DNA from 3 places in the Shewanella vaxholmensis genome. Region 3 is predicted to be linked to each of the others. Evidence: predicted binding sites of a transcription regulator. Region 3 holds the regulator's gene; each other region holds the start of a gene.
The links. Region 3 encodes MetJ, which represses methionine synthesis genes. Its sites were predicted from a motif close to TAGACGTCTAGACGTCTA; they were not measured.
Positions count from the first base shown of each region.

Region 1 (6,969 bases), on a different contig from region 3:
GGGTGTATTGGTCATGAGTGTGATATGTCATTATTCTTAGTTACAACAAGTAGATAGTTGCAATAAGTAAAAATATAAGCATAAAAAAAGCGGCGTTAAGGCCGCTTTAATCAAATGGTTAGCCCAATTAGTCTTCTAATTCTGCTAAGCACATTTCTTCGTAAATTTGCTTAACCCAAGCATCGACACGCTCTTCGGTCAGTTCTGGCTGACGATCTTCATCGATACCTAAGCCAATAAAGTGGTCGTCATCGACTTGACCCTTAGAGGCTTCGAAGTTGTAGCTCGCAGTTGGCCAGTGACCAATGATGATACCACCACGCGCTTGAACGATATCGCCAACCATGCCCATGGCATCGAGGAAATACTCAGCATAGTCTTCTTGATCACCACAACCAAAAATAGCGACAAGTTTGTCAGTAAAATCAATTTGCTCTAATTCAGGGAAGAAATCGTCCCAGTCACATTGTGCTTCACCGTAATACCAAGTCGGGATGCCGAACAGCAGCAAGTCATACTCTGCAATCTGTTCTTTGGTACTTTTGGCGATATCTTTCACCTCAACCATTTTTTTACCCAGTTTTTTCTGGATCATTTTGGCTACAGCTTCGGTGTTACCTGTGTCGCTACCGAAAAAAAGACCTACAGTTGCCATTGTCTATCCTTTAATGTCTAGTTCACTTATTAGGTTAATCTTGCTGGTACTCGTTCAGCATTCAACTTGTTGCTGAAGAATTAATTCGATTAACTGGCTACGGCTGATGTTACTGGCCAATGCCTGCTCATTCAAGGCGTCATACAAATCTTGTGACACCTTTAACTCTATTCGCTTTAATCCGTTGGCTTTATCGCGCTGGATTTGATTGCGTTTGTTGACCTTAAGCTGCTGGCTACGGGACAAAGGATTACTTCGTGGGCGGCCCCGGCGCTTTTCATTGGCAAAAAGGTCAATGGTGGTTCTGTCTGTCGCTTCTTTTGCCATGTTCTTATTGTTAACCGATCCCTGAGCCTTCCCAAGTGATCTGGATAATACCTTTTACAATAAACCCGGCGCAGCCGAGAAATAACACTAACCAAACAATAAATCGACCAAATTTCGGCACGTTACCTTGTTTAAGCACATCGTGGATGGCCATGCCGATAAAGAAAAATATCGAGGCAAAAAACAGGTTCAGGCCGATGGTTTCAATTTGTTCCATGTACTGAGATAACATACTTTCTTAGTCCTCGAGAGTGTTCTAAGGCCAAAAGAGGCGCGAATATATCACATCAAGATGGCGGCTGCCATATGCTTTAGGTCGAGTTTGCTGCTGATTTACATTGCTTGTTTGTCAATAAATTCAGACACAATCCGGTTAAAGATGGCGGGTTTCTGTGCATGTAACCAATGACCACAGCCTTCGAGGGTTTTCGCCTGCGCCGCAGGGAATTGCGCCATGATAGCGCTTCTGTGCTCACCAGTGACATAATTTGAGTCACCGCCGCGAATAAATAGACTCGGGCCACTATAGCTTTGTACTGGATTTGGCGCCTGATTGTGCCAACCAATAATGTTGGGGTAACAAGCCTTTAGACCACTTAAGTTCAGCTTCCAACGAAAACCCGTATCGGTACGTTGCAGGTTTTTGAGTAAAAACTGCGCCGTGGCTTCGTCGATACCTTTGTCAATCAAGTGGTTTAGGGCAAACCGTCTGTCGGTATGACCTTCTAAGGGCAGACTTGCTAATGCGGCAAACACTGTATCGTGTCTTGGCTCATAGGCGACGGGGGCGATATCGGCTGCCACCATGCTGATAATGCGCTCTGGATGAGCTAACGCTGTCGCCATGGCGATTTTACCGCCCATGGAGTGACCCACAATATGGGCGCGTTCAATAGCCAGTTCGTCGAGTAATGCAACCATGGCAGTGGCGAGGCGAGGGTAATCCATCTCATCCCAATGCTCACTTAAACCATGATTGGGGACATCGACACGAATAACCTGATACTGGCTTTCTAATACTTGTCCTAGGCCTTTGAGGTTATCTAGGTTGCCGAACAAGCCGTGGATCAAGAGTACTGCGGGTCCTTGGCCTGTAGAAACAAAGTTCATGGTGATTCCTGTTGGATCTGTTTAGCTTAACGTGGCGCGAATTGTGCCCTTAATGCCGTTGGCTTGACAAGTCAGTTGCTACTTTAGCGTATATGCGGCAATTAAATTGGGCGCTTTTTCGGCAATTGTCGATTATCTGCTAGTTTGCTGTGCTATTTCACGTATTTTTAGAATAATGACGCTTTATCAGATTGATAGACATGGATACACTGTTAACCGATCGCAATGATCTGCCCCGATCGCTGTGGTACACTTTTTTCGGTTAAGCCTGTCGAATAACAAAGGATAATTAAGGTTATGAAATATATCGAAGTTGATGAAGAGCTCTATCGTCATATTGCCAGCAAAACAGAACGTATTGGTGAGAGCGCCTCTGACATTCTTCGTCGATTACTCGGCCTGTCCGTCGATGCGGTCGAACCACCTCAGCCTTTGGCGATAAGCCAACCAAGTTTAGAGGCTGAACCAATTCAAGCTGCCGTAGTGCAAACTGCACCTGCTGTGAATGATTTTAGTCGTTTAGTCGATGAACATCTGTTATCGCAACAAAAAGGCGCAGTAGGGCGTTTCCTCTTTTTGCTCGAAAGTCTGTATCAATTAGCCCCAGAGCAGTTCTCGCAAATTCTGCAGATCCAAGGGCGCGATCGTTTGTATTTTGCCCGTTCGAAAGAGCAATTGCTGGAAGCGAGTGCATCGGCGAATCCTAAAGAAATCGGTACCAGTGGTTTCTGGGTGACAAGCAACAACAATACCGCCAAGAAACGCACCATTTTATCTGAAGTCTTAGTGCAATTTGGCTGTGATGCAACGGTTGCTGCGGGCATTGCCGAGCGCGTTTAATCCGCGATCGAGCTAAGTTTAATCATTGTTTTTAATTGTAATTGAGTGCAGGAGAGCCATAGGTGGCAATACATCAAAGGGCAGGACAAATCGCTAATCAGACGGATCTGGTCAATATTCCAAAACTGATGAGCCATTATTACAGCATCACGCCAAATATGGATGACGTACAACAACGCGTCACCTTTGGCACTTCTGGGCACAGAGGCTGCGCCTTTAATGGCAGTTTTAACCAACAACACATTTGGGCGATTACCCAAGCTGTGGTGGATTATCGCCAATCGGTGAATATCAATGGGCCGTTGATCCTCGGTATTGACACCCATGCGTTATCCTACGCCGCTTATTTATCGGCCATTGAAGTGCTGGCGGCAAATAAAGTCACAGTGCACATCCAGCAGAATGATGGTTTCACGCCAACGCCTGTGGTGTCCCATGGGGTGATTTGCGCCAATCGCGAAGCAAATATCACAGGTGCGGCACTGTCCGATGGTTTGATTATCACGCCTTCCCACAATCCGCCTCAAGATGGCGGGATCAAATACAATCCACCCCATGGTGGACCGGCCGAAGGTAATATCACGGCTTGGATTGAGTCGCGTGCCAATGATTACTTACGCCAAGCGTTAGCTGGCGTGCAAAAATTAGCGTATGCCGAAGCGCTGGCCTCAGGCTATGTCAACGCCATTGATTTGGTAACGCCCTATGTGGCTGATTTAGAAAATGTTATCGATATGCGGGCGATTGCCAACGCTAAGCTGCGTATCGGTGTTGACCCGCTCGGTGGTTCAGGGATTTTCTACTGGGCACCGATTGCCGCGCGTTATGGGCTCGATATCACCTTAGTCAATGATAAAGTTGACCCAAGCTTTAGCTTTATGCCGCTGGATAAAGACGGCAAAATCCGCATGGATTGCTCGTCTCCCTATGCGATGGCAGGGTTACTCGCCCATAAAGAATCCTTTGATTTATGCCTTGGCAATGATCCTGACTATGACCGCCACGGCATTGTCTGCCCTGGTACAGGCTTGATGGACCCTAATCACTACCTTGCGGTCGCTATCGATTATTTACTGACGCACAGACCGGATTGGAGCGATAGCTTAGCCATAGGTAAAACCTTAGTATCGAGTGCGCTTATCGATAAAATCTGTGCTTTCCATGGCAAAAAGTTACTCGAAGTGCCTGTGGGTTTTAAGTGGTTTGTTGATGGTTTAGCCGAAGCCACCATCGCCTTTGGCGGTGAAGAGAGCGCTGGCGCGGCGTTTTTGCGCCGTGATGGCACTACGTGGTGTACAGATAAAGACGGCTTTATTCTAGGGTTACTTGCCGCAGAAATTCTTGCGGTGACAGGTAAAACTCCAGGTCAACGCCATCAAGAGCTAGTAAAACAATTTGGCCAAAGCTTTTACAAGCGTATCGATAGCCCAATCAGTCTTGAAAACAAGGCCAAATTTGCGTTATTAAATGCTGAAACCTTAAATGCCACAGTGCTTGCGGGTGAGGCAATCGAAAACGTGTTAACCCATGCACCGGGCAATAATGCGGCCATTGGTGGCATTAAAGTGACTACGGCGAATGGTTGGTTTGCGGCGCGTCCATCGGGCACGGAAGCGTTATTTAAAATCTACGGCGAGAGTTTTATCAGTGAGCAGCATTTAGCTGAAATTATCAAAGATGCGCAGGCATTAATTGATAAGGCGCTGAACGCTTAATGCAGCAGTAGGTTTATAAAGTATAAAAAAACAAACGCACTCAGATCTGAGTGCGTTTTTGTTTGTGTCTAATGTCAGTTATGAGTATTAAACTCATGCTGATTTGACTGTATTTAGTACTCAATATGACAACTCGGTAAGTTATTCTTATCAATGTAATTTTGGTGATATTCCTCTGCCACATGGAACTGTTGCAATGGCACTATTTCAGTCACGATATGGCGTAATCCCCAACGACCTGATCGGGCAAAAGCTAATTTTGAGGCTTCTGCTGCGGCTTTTTGTTCACTGTCATGGAAGAAAATCGTGCTGCGATATTGAGTGCCTATATCTCCACCTTGCATGTTCAGGCTGGTTGGATTGTGGTTTTTCCAAAATACCTCGAGCAAGTCTTCATAACTGACCAGGGCAGAGTCAAACTCCACTTGTACCACTTCGGCGTGGCCCGTTTTGCCTTTTTTGACTTCTTCATAGGTGGTCGCGCTATTATTGCCGCCCATGTAACCGCAGGTGGCATTCGAAACGCCATTCACTTGTCTAAAAAAATACTCTACGCCCCAGAAACAGCCGGCACCAAAGGTTGCTAACGCCATAATTAAATCCAATAGAAGTCTAGATGGCTAAGGATTGTGATAAAACTCGCGCGCAAAAGCAAGCCTCTAGCAGGAATATTTATGCTGGACGATTTTTCGATAAGATGATGGGAAATTTACACTCAGCATAGCAAAGCGCCGCGTTGATCTTATTCCGTTCAAAACTGGGTCCTATGGCGATAAATGTCTGAGAACAGCATTAAAAACATGTGTTAGTATTGAAGCCGCTTTTTAAGGTGCGAGTCAGCCTAACCGCGGTGAGATGAATGCTTGAGTGGTTATGGCTATCTGCACTGATGCTATTGCGCCGTTACTGTTACACACCATTATAAGGAGAATTCTGTGTTACAAGCTCTGTTAGATTCAAAGGATTTTTTAGCGCTCACCTTAGCCCATCCTGAACAGTTCGATGGCGAGTTTTCATTTAGCTTAGGCGACCATACCCAAGTTGAAGTGTGGGATACCGGCGTTATCGTTTTTGAGCCCGCCCAGAATGAAGGAAAAGATGTTGTCATTTCTTGCGGTGTTCACGGTAACGAGACCGCGCCCATTGAACTCTGCAATGGTTTAATTAAGCAGCTTTTACAGCAAAAGATCATTGCAAAGCAGCGCACTTTATTCCTGATTGGTAATCCATTAGCGATTAATAACGGCACGCGGATTATCGATGAGAACATGAATCGTCTCTTTAGTGGTGAGCATTCCAATCCTCCGGGATTAGTCAATCCTGAGCGAGTGCGCGCCAAAAAACTCGAAGCCTATGTCGATCGTTTTTATACCGCGGTTGCCGATGGTCGTCAGCGCATTCATTATGATCTGCACACGGCGATGCGCGCCTCGAAGCATGAAAAGTTCGCTATTTATCCCTATCGTCCCGGGCATGCCTTTAGTGGCGAGCAAATCATGTTTTTAGCCGCAAGCGGTGTCGATACGGTTCTTTTTCACCACGAACCGACCACGACCTTTAGCTATTTTTCCTCCGAACGCTACGGCGCCGATGCCTTTACCATTGAGCTTGGCAAAGTGTTTCCCATGGGGCAGAACGACATGACGCGTTTTATCGCCACCCATGAAATGTTTATGCGCTTGATCACCGCTAAGCCGTTGGAGCTAGATGCATTTGATGCCGATAAGGTTAACTTGTACCAAGTGTGCCGGGTCATCAATAAACATTTCGATGATTTTGAATTTACCTTCGCAACCGATGTCGAAAACTTCAGATCTTTCCCGAAGGGCTTTGTTTTAGCGCGGGAAGGTGGGCAAGAAATTAAAGTGGAACATGAGTTTGAGTCTGTCGTGTTCCCTAATGCCAAAGTGCCTATTGGCAATCGCACTGTGATTTGCCTGATCCCTGCGGTGAATGCGGATGTGCGTTAGGCTTGTAAAGCAATATATACATGCGAGGCAGGGATAACTTGTGGTTTGAGCTATGCCAATGGTTGATAGGTAGTTTACGTTAACGTAATGTTCGTCGGGCATATTCGTATAAACAGACGCATCAAAACGCTTTGGTGCGTAATGAGATAACAAGAGCACAATATGAGCAAAGCAACACTCAACACTGATACAGTGCACCGTGTCGGCTTCTTGGATAAGGCATCGCTACACATTCCTATCCTTCGAATTCTACAAGCCGACGGCACCACTTATGAAACCGCGGTTTTGCCTGTGATAGATGAAACCTTAGCCACTAAAATTTACGATACCTGTGTATTCACTCGGGTACTTG
Region 1 is NZ_JAUOEV010000009.1:70,241-77,209, reverse strand. Features, by position in the region: gene earP (elongation factor P maturation arginine rhamnosyltransferase EarP) at 1-15, opposite strand, end outside; gene fldA (flavodoxin FldA) at 128-655, opposite strand; gene ybfE (LexA regulated protein) at 710-982, opposite strand; gene Q4Q46_RS09995 (DUF2788 domain-containing protein) at 993-1,214, opposite strand; gene Q4Q46_RS09990 (alpha/beta fold hydrolase) at 1,316-2,092, opposite strand; gene seqA (replication initiation negative regulator SeqA) at 2,390-2,932, shown strand; gene pgm (phosphoglucomutase (alpha-D-glucose-1,6-bisphosphate-dependent)) at 2,995-4,647, shown strand; gene msrA (peptide-methionine (S)-S-oxide reductase MsrA) at 4,761-5,240, opposite strand; gene astE (succinylglutamate desuccinylase) at 5,583-6,617, shown strand; gene Q4Q46_RS09965 (thiamine pyrophosphate-dependent dehydrogenase E1 component subunit alpha) at 6,780-6,969, shown strand, end outside.
Region 1: the regulator MetJ is predicted to act here: its motif matches at 5,253-5,270, upstream of msrA (peptide-methionine (S)-S-oxide reductase MsrA).

Region 2 (6,969 bases), on a different contig from region 3:
GGTTGTATTTTGCTTTTGGATACATCTTCCACTGATGATCATATTTTCTTTAGCATGTGCTTTGATTATTAATCGAGTTGGGTATCCAAGGTATTTTATTTACTCTGTGTTAGGTACTTCATTTTTTACATTTGTTGTGCTGCCATCACTGCCTGTTTTCGATGTGTTATTAGCTGGCGGGATGAGTCCATTACGTTTTATTGATATCTTTGTAAAAACACTCATGTTTCTGACCTTGTTCTTTGTTTTTAATATACTTATGAAAAAGTATAATAGGTTGAATTTATTTGGTTAATTTTTACTTTCAAGATGTTTCGCTGACTGTGTTTATTGATTTATTTTAGGGATGATTTAAGAGTTTTATGAAAAAAATTAGTTTTTGGGTATGAGCATAGTCCTTGCTTTGACACTTGTTATCGGCCTTGCAGTTGATTTGATAGTTGAATTTAAGTCTGAATCGATTTTTATGCAGATGAATATTTTTAGCTTTAAATTATTATTTTCGTTACTTAGCATGCTTTGTGTATATATTGTTATTGCAGTCACTTTTAATTTTAAAGTGTTACCTATGCTTATAGGCAAAGATTATCCGTCAAATTACTTTAGGTGGTCTAAATTTCGATATCTAGAAGTTTTCTTTTTATTTAACCTATGGTCTATGGGTGATCTGCAATGTTTCACCGTCGTAATAGTTAACTTTGCTTTGGTTGAGTTGACTCACTTATATTTAGTTTATAGAAGTATCAATAATAAGCTTGAGTCTACTATATAAATTGGTAAGTTGAGGGTAATAAGGCTTGTGGCGTTGGCATAATTCTTTCAATGCGAAAAGTTAACTCTAATGTCACAGAAGTTCACCGATTCCCTGCGAAGTTGCTGAAGGGCGTTGAAGACTTTTTATTAAAAGGATAGAGCGTGACGCAGATAGGACGTCTGCGTAGCGAAGGGACGCCCTATCGGAAGCGTTAGCTATTTTCGAATAAGCACGAAGCCACTAATCAATGCATGTAACTTCGCTAGGGTGAGTGCTGCGTAGCAGCGTTACGAACGAGAGCTAGGGATGGCGAACTGGCAGTTAAACAAGGACGTTGTTCGGCAAGGGAGAATCCAAGGAGGATAGGACGAGCAGTCCTCCTTGGTCGGGTGTGGGGTGAAGCCCCACGACTTTAACGCTTAATTCAAACGAAGTTTGAAAGTTTAAGCCCTGCGGGTGATTGCAGATCCCAATCACTCAGGATCATAATCTAACACTGGCGCCAGCCACTTCTCCGTCTCAGCTACAGTCATCCCTTTGCGCTTGGCATAATCTTCCACTTGATCGCGGCCTATGTTACTCACGCCAAAGTAGCGCGATTTCGGGTGAGCGAAATACCAGCCCGATACTGCCGCTGTGGGGAACATGGCGTAGCTTTCGGTGATGTTCAAGTCGATAGTTTCATCGGGCTTGAGCAAGTCCCATAACAAGCCTTTTTCTGTGTGGTCTGGGCAAGCGGGGTAACCCGGTGCGGGGCGTATACCTTTGTATTTCTCACGGATTAAGGCTTCGTTACTTAACTGCTCGTCGGCCGCATAACCCCAAAACTCTTTACGCACGCGTTCGTGCATCCGCTCGGCAAAGGCTTCGGCTAAACGGTCGGCCAAGCATTTGAGCATGATGGCGTTGTAGTCGTCGTGGTTGGCTTCAAAACGCGCCACATGTTCGTCTATGCCGTGGCCTGTAGTCACCGCAAAGCCGCCCATGTAATCGGCGACGCCTGAGCCTTTTGGCGCAACAAAGTCAGATAGACAGAAGTTGTCGTTGCCGACACGTTCCAGCTGCATCCGCAGGTGATGTGTGGTCATTTCAATTGTGGTGCGCGACTCATCGGTATACAGCTCAATGTCGTCGTAATTGACGGTATTGGCTGGGAATAAGCCGATAACGGCTTTCGCCGTGAGCCACTTTTCTTCGATGATTTGTTTGAGCATGGCCTGACCATCGGCGAACAGCTTTTGTGCTTCTTCACCGACCACGTTATCGGTGAGGATTTCAGGGTAATGGCCGTGCAGTTCCCACGAGCGGAAAAACGGTGTCCAGTCAATACGTTCCACTAAGTCTTCTAATGGATAATTATCAAACACTTGGCGCCCGAGCACGTTTGGCGTGAACGGGGTGTAGTTGGCCCAATCGTGTTGGCAGCGGTTTTCACGGGCCGCTTCGAGTGACACTATTTCTTTGCGCTTGGCTTGGGATAAACGCTTAGTGCGCATGTCGTCGTATTCGGCATAGGTTTCGTCTATGGTCGCTTGGCGAGTCTCGTTGTTGATGAGTTTACTCACCATAGGCACGGCGCGGGACGCATCGGCGATATAGATAGCGCCATGGGGATAATGGGGCGCAATCTTCACCGCTGTGTGGATTTTAGAGCAAGTGGCGCCGCCGATAATCGCCGGAATGGTTAAGCCTTCGCGGTGAAAGGTTTTCACGTTATGCACCATTTCGTCCAGACTCGGTGTGATGAGGCCCGACATGCCGATGATATCGATATTGTGTTCTTTCACTGCGTCGAGAATTCGCTCCACCGACACCATCACGCCTAAATCGAATACCTCAAAACCGTTACAGGCGAGCACTACGCCGACGATATTCTTGCCGATATCGTGCACGTCGCCTTTTACTGTCACCATCAAAATCTTGCCATTTGATTGGCCTTCGACCTTTTCAAGCTCGATATAGGGGTTTAAGTAAGCCACGGCTTTTTTCATCACCCGCGCCGATTTCACCACCTGTGGCAGGAACATCTTGCCCGAGCCAAATAAGTCGCCGACTACGTTCATGCCATCCATCAGCGGGCCTTCAATCACATCCAGCGGACGTTTCGCTTCTTGGCGAGCGGCTTCGGTGTCTTCATCGATAAATTCGGTAATGCCTTTGACGAGCGCATGGGATAAGCGTTGGCTCACCGGCCAGCTGCGCCATTCTAAATCTTCTTTCTTACCCACCTGTGCGCCATCACCGCGGAATTTCTCCGCGATTTCAAGTAACTGCTCGGTATTGCTCGAGCCTTCGACTGGGCAAGGCAAGTTAAGCACCACGTTTTCGACCCGTACTTTAAGCTCAGGATCGATATCGTCGTAAATGGCTAACTGACCCGCGTTGACTATGCCCATATCCATGCCGACTTTGATGGCGTGGTACAGGAATACCGCGTGAATCGCCTCGCGCACTGGGTTGTTACCGCGAAACGAGAACGACACGTTCGACACGCCGCCCGAAATCATTGCATGGGGCAGGGTGGCTTTAATCGCTTTGATGGCATCAATAAAATCGACTGCATAGTTGTCGTGTTCATCGATACCTGTGGCGATGGCAAAAATGTTCGGGTCGAAGATGATGTCTTCTGGCGGAAAGCCGACCTTATCAACCAGCACCCGATAAGCGCGGGTACAGATTTCGATTTTACGCGCCTTAGTGTCGGCCTGACCTTGCTCGTCGAATGCCATGATAATGGCCGCCGCGCCGTAGCGTTTCACCAGTGTTGCTTGCTCGATAAACTTGGCTTCGCCTTCTTTGAGGGAAATAGAGTTAACTATGCCCTTGCCTTGAATACATTTGAGGCCAGCTTCGATGACTTCCCACTTAGAGGAGTCGATCATAATTGGCACGCGGCTGATGTCGGGCTCAGAGGCAATCAAGTTTAAAAACTTGTGCATGATCTCGGCGCCATCGAGCATGCCTTCGTCCATGTTGATGTCGATGATCTGCGCGCCGCTTTCGACCTGCTCGCGGGCGACATCGAGCGCTTGCTCAAACTTGCCTTCTTTGATCAGCTTTAAAAACTTGGCCGAGCCTGTGACGTTGGTGCGCTCACCCACGTTAACGAACAGTGTATTGGCATCGATAGTCAGTGGTTCCAAACCTGCCAAGCGGCAAGCTACCGGAATGTCTGGCAAAATACGCGGGTCGTGACGGCTCACCGCTTCGCGGATCACGCGGATATGTTCAGGGGTACTACCACAGCAACCGCCGATAATATTGAGCATGCCTTCGCGCGCCCAATCTTCGATCACGTTTGCCATGTCTTCTGGGGTTTCATCGTAACCGCCAAACTCGTTCGGCAGGCCAGCATTCGGATGCGCCGATACATAACACTCACTGATGCGGGATAATTCTTCGACGTACGGGCGCAGCTCTTTTGGTCCGAGTGCACAGTTAAGACCGATAGATAATGGCTTGATATGGCGCAGGGAATTATAAAAGGCTTCGGTGGTTTGACCCGTAAGGGTACGGCCTGAGGCATCGGTAATAGTGCCCGAGATCATGATAGGTAAGCGGTCACTCGAATGCTGACCAAATAAGTCATCAAACACCGATTCAATTGCAAACAGTGCGGCCTTGGCGTTTAAGGTATCGAATATGGTCTCGACCATAATGATATCCGCGCCGCCTTCAATCAGCGCCTTAGTGGATTCTTTGTAAGCAGTCACTAACTCATCGAAGCTGACGTTGCGATAGCCTGGATCGTTCACATCAGGGCTAATTGAACACGTACGGTTAGTGGGGCCTAACACACCGGCGACGTAGCGTGGAATGCCTGTGGCCGCAAACACTTCATCACAGGCTTCACGGGCGAGGCGGGCGCCGGCTAAGTTAATTTCGGCGGACAGCGACTGCATATCGTAGTCGGCCATGGCGATAGTAGTAGCATTAAAGGTGTTGGTTTCAATGATGTCGGCACCGGCGTTTAAGTAGTCGGTGTGAATTTGTTTGATGATGTGGGGTTGCGACAACACCAATAAATCGTTGTTACCTTTGACGTCCGTGTGCCAATCTTTAAAGCGTTCGCCGCGATAGTCCTCTTCTTCCAGTTTGTAGCCTTGGATCATAGTGCCCATGGCACCGTCTAAGATCAGAATGCGCTCAGCAAGCTGTTTACGAATGTCTGCCAATATCTGGCCGGCTTTGGTAGAGGGTATCGTCATAAATAATTACCTTAAATACAGCTAAGTTAAGTCCAAGCATCGACCCTTGTTATGCTAAGTGCAGGGTAAAGCGTGTTGTGCAGTCCAGATATCGGCTCTCGTTATCGACCCTAGTTAGTGATCTAAATTAGCTAACTTAGTTATGCTAAGTGCATTCCATTCTGATCGGTCGACATGTTGACTACTCGTTTTAGTTATTTATCGTTAGAGTTTATTTTTGGACATTTAAACGTATAGACGTCCATAATACGCGACTTATGATTGTCAGGGCAAGGTCAAAATTGACTGACGACAATTGAGTCCTATCAGCACTTTTCACCCAGTTTAACGGATCTTTTTTTAGGGCTAGTTGTTAGGCTATTTGCAGGGCTAGGGCGTAATTGAGTATATAGGACGACGGGTCTAATGTGGGTTTTCAACAAAATTTGCCATGAGTGATAGACATAGGAATACGATGAAACAAGTTCGATTGTTATTGTTACGCCACGGCGAGTGTGAAGGCGGCGCCATTTTACGCGGCCGTGTGGATGTGCCTTTAAGCGAAAAGGGCTGGCAGCAAATGTCGGCTGCTGTTGAGGCGCAGGCAAGTACCTGCAGCGCGATTTATAGTTCGACTTCACGCCGCTGCGGCGAATTTGCCCAAGCCTTTGCCGCCGAGCTGCATTCGACGGCGGTGCTGGTATCTGAGTCAAGGCCATTGCAGGCGCAGTTTTTGTCGGGTTTACAGGAAATCGACTTTGGCGATTGGGACGGTCGTCGGCTCGATGAGCTTTATCAGCAAGAGGGCGAACGCTTAGCGGCCTATTGGCAAAACCCTTGGCAAACACCGCCGCCCAATGGGGAAACTATGGCAAGCTTCGAGTCGCGGGTGAATGGCGCCATTGACCAGATACTCGCCGCCGAGTTTGAACGATTGACCGTCGACTCACATAACGCCGAGCTGGCTGTGGGAGCGGGTGTGAGCTTGAGTGCGGGCGAACTGGCTGCCAAAGTATGGGTCGTGACCCACGGCGGAGTGATCCGTCACTTAATGGCGCGCGCCCTTGGGGTTGAGCGGGCGGTGGGCTTTTACAGTCAACTCGATTTACCCGTGGCGGCCGTGGTGAGCATTAATGTGCTGCAAGATGAACACGGCGTTTGTTACTGGCGTTTAGATTGGCCGAGCGGGCGCTGCGAGTGATCCGCGTAGCCCTAAGGTGAAGATTTTTCTTATCTTACCAGCGTGATTGTCGATTGCCTATTAAGGTAAATATAGGATAATGCTTTTTCCTGACGTCCCCTGACGCACGCGGCCTTGCAAGGCTGGTGGCAGTGTACCGGATGACGTCACAGAAATAGGTGTTGGGAGTTTTTAGTCGTGCGAGGGTGTTCTGTGGCAACTATTGCCGAGGCACGCTGCAAAGGCTTGAAATCAATCTCAGCATAATAGGGAATCGGGGAGCTGCTCGTCAGTCAGCCCGAACTGTGCCCGCAACTGTGAGTGACTTTTTATATTGTTTTCAATACAAAAAGTGACGAGTCAGGAGACCTGCCTATTTCTGTTATCGCTGCGTGCAGCCTTAGTTCTCGAGCGGGTGACTCGAGGGAGCCGATGACAATGTGCACAACCTTTTTTAATTCAGGTTTGGACTCGCTAGGAGCACCGCGTTGGTGAAACTCTCTGCCATCCAAACGAGCCATGCTTTGAATGACAGCGACACTCGCCCATCAGCGAGCCAGACGGTCGCGCTCGATGTCAGCCAGTTAAGCTGGTGTATCGATGGCAAAACCATTCTTTCCAATATTAACTTTGCGCTGCCAACGGGGCAGATGCTGGGTTTGATTGGCCCTAACGGTGCGGGTAAGTCTAGCTTGCTACGCTGTTTGTATCGCTTTGTTCGCCCGACTCAGGGCAAAATTACCCTGTTTGATCAAGATATTGAGCGTTTATCGCCCAAGGCGTTTGCCTGCCGCGTCGCTGTAGTGCAGCAAGACACGCCGCACTATTTTGATTTAACCACAGAGCAA
Region 2 is NZ_JAUOEV010000002.1:125,054-132,022, reverse strand. Features, by position in the region: gene Q4Q46_RS02680 (hypothetical protein) at 1-295, shown strand, start outside; gene metH (methionine synthase) at 1,228-4,962, opposite strand; gene Q4Q46_RS02670 (histidine phosphatase family protein) at 5,417-6,142, shown strand; cobalamin riboswitch at 6,347-6,512, shown strand; gene Q4Q46_RS02665 (ABC transporter ATP-binding protein) at 6,613-6,969, shown strand, end outside.
Region 2: the regulator MetJ is predicted to act here: its motif matches at 5,189-5,206, upstream of metH (methionine synthase).

Region 3 (6,969 bases):
AAACTCAGTCTGCCACGCGGCAAGATTAATGCCTGTGGATTTAATCAAGGCTTTACTCGAACTGACTAAGCCGACTAACTCAACGCTAGCTTCAAGTTCATGATCCAGTGATGGCGACACCGACTTAAACAAATCGACCCAGGCCTCACCTATGTTGCCCACACCGAGTAGCAAGACACCAATGCGTTTACGCGGCCCAGCGCAGCGGCGGTGTACCTTTTGCGTCAACAGATTCACCTGCGACTGAGGCACCAGCGTCACTAAGCTTAAGTCACCACTAAACAAAGGTTTAGCGTCACGACTTAATAAACGGGCGAAGCTGCGGCGATAATGTTCGGCATCGGCACTCACTAACGCCACTAGGCCGAGATCTGTGTTGATCTGCTGATCGCTGATCCCTAATGCTTCTGCCTCGGCGTCGAGTAATCTTTGTACTTGTTTTTGATTTTCAGCGGTATAGGCAAGCTCAACCCTTTGATGGGCAGACGTCCAATGGGCCAATGGCGTTAAACCCGCGGCGATCAACGAATCTAATAGGCTTGCTAATTCGCCCGTGAGCTTAAAGCCGAACAGCACGACTGCATTGAGGTTCGTCACCACAGGCGCGCTCGCCGACGAACTATGGGGCGCGATTAAAGTAAAGTCGGTGTGGGATGCATAACTTGAGCGCACCGCTAAACTCACTTCGGTATTGAACAAAGGCTGCAAAGTGCGCGAATGCAATACCGGCGAGCCTAAACGCGCTAGGCGGTCGGCTTCGGCAAGTGACATGCTTTTCAGTAATTTAGCATCGTTGATTTTATTAGGATCGGCGTTGAACACCCCTTCTACATCGGTCCAAATGGTCACGCGCTCAATATCGGCAAGGCTGGCAATCAGGCTAGCGCTAAAATCGGAACCATTACGACCGAGTAATAAGGTATCGCCACGCTCGTTAGCGCAGATAAAGCCTGTGATCACTAAGCGTTCATTTGGGTGGGCGGCCAATAGCGCTTGTACTTTAGCGCGGGATTCTTGCACCCGAATTTGCGGCACGGCGGCTTCATCGGCCACTAAAATTGAACAGGCATCCACATGGCTTGCCGCCACGCCAGATTCGCGCAGCAGCGCCGCCATTAAACGTGCCGACCAACGTTCACCAAAGCTCACCACATGGTTAACTTGGTATTCGTTACGTTCGTCGAGGGACAATAAACTGATGAGTTGCGCCTGATCTGTCGCCAAACGCTCGCGCAGATCGCGGGCTTGTTCGTTCGACAATAACTGCTCTACCAACCCTTGTTGGTAGCTGGTCAGCACTTGTAATTCTTCTTGCCACAACTGACCCGCATCACGCAGCGCTAATAATTTATACAGGAAATTCGTGCTCTTACCCGCCGCAGAGACCACCACAAGGTCATCGCTATGACCGTGGGTTAACAGGATATGGGCGACTCGGCGATAACAATCGGCATCCGCTAAACTGGAGCCACCAAATTTATGTAAGTGACAACGTGCCATCTATTATTCCTCTACTGACAAGCCGCAACGGCGGCTAATCCTGCTTGAATATCTGCAACTAAATCGGCGGCATCTTCAATACCCACCGATAGACGCAATAGGGTGTCTTTAATGCCTGCCTCAAAACGCGCCTGCGGCTCCATGGCTCTGTGGGTCATAGTTGCGGGCACGGCCACCAAACTTTCAACGCCACCTAAACTTTCCGCCACGCTAAATAAGCTGAGTGCACCTAAAAAGGCCACCACTTCGGCCTCGCCGCCTTTGAGCTCAAAACTCAGCATAGCGCCAAAGCCTTGTTGTTGCTTGGCTGCAATCGCATGACCTGGGTGATCCGCAAGACCGGGGTAATAAACTTTGCTCACCACAGGGCTTTGCGTTAATACCTCAACAATGCGCTGGGCATTGGCTTGATGTTCACGAATTCGCACCGCTAAGGTGCGTAGGCCGCGCAGGGTTAAGTAACTATCAAAAGCCGATCCCGTTAAGCCTAACGTGTTCGACCACCAATGTAAGCTTTCGCCAATTTGTGCATCTTTGGCAACCACTGCGCCGCCAACCACATCGCTGTGACCATTGATGTATTTAGTGGTGGAGTGGATAACGATATCCGCGCCTAACAATAGGGGTTGTTGCAATATCGGCGATAAAAAAGTGTTATCGACCACCACCAGCGCGCCGACCCCATGGCTCGCCTTAGCAATAGCTTCGATATCCACCACACGCAATAACGGGTTCGATGGGGTTTCGAGCCACACCATCTTAGGATTCTGCGCAATGGCGGCGGCTAACGCTTGGCTGTCGGTTTGGTCGACCACAATGAGCTTAAACTGGCCTTTCTTCGCCAAGTTGGTAAATAAACGGTAGGAACCACCATAGCAATCATGGGGCACAACTAATAGGTCATCGGGGCCGAGTAAAGTAGTCACTAAGGTGATGGCCGCCATGCCAGTGCACGTCACTATGCCAGTGGCGCCTTTTTCTAATTGCGCTAATGCTTCGCCTAAAATGCAGCGCGTTGGGTTGCCTGAACGACTGTAATCGAATTCGCGGGGATTTTTATGACCATCGAAGGCGTAATTAGTCGACAAATAAATCGGTGGCACAACTGCGCCATATTGAGTATCGCTTTCGATACCCTGACGCACTGCCAGTGTGGCTAATTGACGCTCTGCCATGGGTGGACTCCTAAATTCGGTAGACTGATAGAGATGTCTGGACGTCTAAATGTACCTAAGCACAACGCCATCGTCAATAGGCGTTAAGACGTTTAGACGTCTAAACATAAAGAAATCTGTTTGCAATCACAAAGAAATAGTAGCAATAATTTGACTGTTGTTTGTAAGGGTTTAAAATCTGCCCCGAATTTAGCGTTATAACAGGTGAGTCAATGACTGAATGGAATGGGGAATACATCAGCCCCTATGCTGAACATGGCAAGAAGAATGAACAAGTAAAGAAAATTACTGTGTCTATTCCGCTCAAAGTGCTAAAAGTCCTCACGGATGAACGTACGCGTCGTCAGGTCAATAATTTGCGTCACGCCACCAACAGCGAGCTGTTGTGTGAGGCATTTTTGCACGCCTACACTGGCCAGCCATTGCCTAACGATGAAGATCTGTCAAAAGACAGCCCAGACAGTATTCCCGCCGAAGCCAAGTTGCTGATGGACGAGATGGGGATCGAGTGGGAAGATATGGAATAGCGACTCGTCGCTTTCAAAGTCATATCACAGTGCTCATCAATAGGGATCGTTAACGATCCCTTTTTGTTTATATGGAATCCTATGTTTTCTCTAATAGATCCACAGACACTCGCCTTAGCCTCGCTGGTCGTGTTTCTTGGCGCCTTAACCCAGAGCCTGATTGGATTTGGACTTGCGGTGGTAGCCAGTCCTTTGCTGTATATCGTCGACCCCGATCTCGTGCCCGGTCCCGTTATCGCCATGGGATTTACCATAGCATTACTGACCTTATTCCGTGAACGTGGCCACTTAGAATTCAATGGCTTGCAATATGCACTCTTAGGTCGCGTGCCCGGCGGTTTTATCGGCGCAAGTCTATTACTGTTTGCACCTCAGCCCATACTCGGGTTATCCATCGCCGCCATTGTAGCGGTCGCGGTGATCCTTAGCCTGTATAAATTCAGCCTACCCGTGAATAAGAAAACCCTCTTCGGCGCGGGTGTCGTCTCGGGGATTTTCGGTAATATTGCCGCTATTGGTGGCCCGCCGATGGCGATTCTATTGTCAGGCAAAGACGCTTCGCAGTTTCGCGCCGCCCTGTCGGCCTTCTTCATTTTTAGTTCCACCATAGCTATGGTCATTCTGGCGATCACTGGCTTATTAGAATTGAAGCACCTGTGGCTGTCGTTGATGTTGCTACCTTCAGTGCTTTTAGGGTATTTAGTCGCGGGGCGATTGGTGGGCAGTGTCGATAAAGACAAGACTAAAATAGCGACCTTAGTCCTGTGCAGTATCAGCGCCTTAGTGCTAACGGTGAAGTCGGTTATCGAGTTATTACCCCAATAAGCGTCCTGCTTGTACTGGCAAACCTTCTCAAGATTCAAACAATAAAAAAGCACTGACATTGCCAGTGCTTTTCTTTATCTATCAATATCTAAAGCCAGCTTACACTCAGCTTAAATAGCTTTGCCCTGCGTACACAATAAAGTGTCTTAAGGCGAGTACGCCCGTTAAGCTCGCACAAGCCACCATGATCATCGCGCCCTTAGTGTGGCGAGTCGCGGCGGGTAGCAGCATAAACAGCAATGGAATACCAAAACCTATACCGACAACGCCTATCCAGAACACGCTTGCCCATAACCCAGACGTTAACGATGCTAAGGCCGCAGCCGCCGCGCCGCCCTTGAAGTACAAGGCGCAGAACAACATGAACAGGAACAGAATTTCAATCGCCATCACAGGCAATTCTAAACCGTGCATCTTCACTAAAGTTTTGTCGTGGCTGTCAGTCTTAAACATCAGCAACGCCAGTACCGCATTTGCCGCAGCGCCCGCCGATAAACCCGACACTAAAAACAGCGCAGGCAGTACCGCAGTGTTGAGCATAGGATAGGCATTCATCGCCGAAATTAAGAAGCCAGTGTAAGCCCCTACGCCAATAGCGAGGACAAACAACAATACTTCAATCAGCTTTCGAAATGGCATAAGTAACTTAGCGATAGGTGTTAGGAAACCCAAACCCCATTTTGGTAAATCGTCACGCAATACGAGAATCGCGTAGGCAAAGGCCAAGGGAGAATACGCCAGCAGCGCCAGCACCCCGATTGCCATCACAGACTGGAAGTTATAGTGAATTAAGATCAACCAAAAGTGGAATGGTTTGGTTAAGTCAAACACTAAGCAAGCTAGACCTAAGCTAATTGCTACAGGCCCAATAATGGCTGCCGCCTTAAGAATGCTGCTTTCAGCTCCCGCGCTGAGTTCCTTATTCGCCCAGCGTAAACCAATGCCAATCAATAAACTGCCCGCGGATAACCCCGCCATAAACAGGTAAACGGCGATGACCCAGTGCCAAGTGACAGGATCATATTGCGCCATGTCGCCCCAAGTATTGTTCATAATCAAATCCCCCCTCTTTTGGTAGGAACGCGATATACCCTAGGTTTAGTGCCTAAATGGGTTTTATCTTGGTAAGTAATTTTAGTGTTGAGCATGATGGCCACTTCACTGCGTGGATCATTGGCATCACCAAACACTAAGGCATCGGTTGGACACACAGTCACACACGCTGGCTCTTCGCCCCGCGCTAAACGCGTGTCTTTACAGAAGTTACACTTATCCGCCGCCTTGGTTTCTGGGTTCATAAAGCGCACTTTATAAGGGCACGCTGCCACACAGTACATACAGCCGACACACTTCTCGGTATGGATAGAGATAATGCCATCTTCACCCACATAGGCCGCGCCTGTTGGGCACACTTTAACGCAGGGTGCATCTTCACATTGCTGGCAAGATACCCTGTGATATTTGAAATGCAGATTAGGCATCTCACCAAAGGGGCCTTCCACACGCACTTGCAGACGAGTTACGCCTTCGGGTACGCCATTTTCACTGCGACACGCCACGTTACAGGCTTGGCAGCCGATGCACTTATTCTCGTCGTGCACCATTACATATCGTTTATTCATTTAAGCCTCCGATTAGCGCTTTGCCAGCGTGACGCCCGTGGTGTGCACTGTCATGCCACACACAGGAGCAGTAACGTGCGGTAGTAAGTTACCGCAGTGGATACCTTTGCCCGTTGCTCTGACCAACTCTTTGTTTTTAGAACCAAAGCCCATGTAAGCAAACACAGTATCTTGGCGAATACCCGGCGTGACTAAGGCATGGCCTTCTTCTGTGCCTACACTGCTGGTGAGGCGGATTGGGTCGCCATTGCTGATCCCTAATTTGCCCGCAGTGACGGGGTGAACCCACACAGCGTTATCCGACATCAGGTTAGCGAGCATAGGTACATTATGGGTTGCACCATTGGTGTGCACCGCCACTTTTCCTTGGATAAAGTACAGCTCATCTGCTTTTTTAAGATTCACTTCGCGGAACTTGATCACCCCACGGCCCGGTGCCATGGCTTCGACTTTCGCGGAAGTGAGTTCAATCTTGCCACTCGGGGTTTTAAAGGTCAGTGCACTGGCGTAAGTGCCGTCTTCATCGGCAGGTCGCGCATTGGGGTATGCCTTAATAAACTCGGCAACCATCTTAGGCTCGCACAACATAATTGGCTTACCAAAGCTCACAAAACCTTCGTCTTTGATCCGGCGCAGCAGGTCAGTGTCGCGGTTCACCTGCAGCATTTGCAGGGTTTCCATGTTTTCCCATGGATAGAACTCGCCAAGGCCCATAGCCACACCCACATCCTTAAAGATCTGCCAAGAAGGCTTAGTATCACCTAAGGTTTCAACGACCCGTTGGCGCACATAATAGGCCGGATTTTTACCTGACTTATCAGCAATTTCTTCATCACGTTCAAGATAAGTCGACTCAGGTAAAATCACGTCCGCATAGGCGGCGGTTTCGCTGATATACACATCACACACGGCGATAAAGTCGAGCTTTTTCATCGCTTCAACAACGCGTGCTCTGTCTGTCATGGTTTGCATTGGGTTAGTGCGTGACATCACCCAACCGTGTAACTGGTAAGGCACAGCGCTTAATGTGGCATCGAGAATGGTTTGGTAAACGCCGCCCGATGTCCACATCATGGCGTACTGTTCTTCCACCTGATCGATACGTTTCGCTGCTGGTTTTGGTATGTCTTTCACGCCAGGTTTTGCCAATACGGGCGCAACTGCTTCACCGGCAAGCTTGTTGTAATCACCGGGTTTCTGGCCGATATAAATCCCGCCCTTGCGCTCAATATTACCAATCAAGACGTTGGCGGCGTAAAGGGCGCGGCGCATCTCAAACTCTTCGGTGGTAAAGGTGGCTCTGTGACCAAAATCGACCAC
Region 3 is NZ_JAUOEV010000010.1:149,875-156,843, forward strand. Features, by position in the region: gene Q4Q46_RS11025 (bifunctional aspartate kinase/homoserine dehydrogenase II) at 1-1,500, opposite strand, end outside; gene metB (cystathionine gamma-synthase) at 1,512-2,675, opposite strand; gene metJ (met regulon transcriptional regulator MetJ) at 2,888-3,202, shown strand; gene Q4Q46_RS11040 (sulfite exporter TauE/SafE family protein) at 3,284-4,027, shown strand; gene nrfD (NrfD/PsrC family molybdoenzyme membrane anchor subunit) at 4,133-5,080, opposite strand; gene Q4Q46_RS11050 (4Fe-4S dicluster domain-containing protein) at 5,083-5,649, opposite strand; gene phsA (thiosulfate reductase PhsA) at 5,662-6,969, opposite strand, start outside.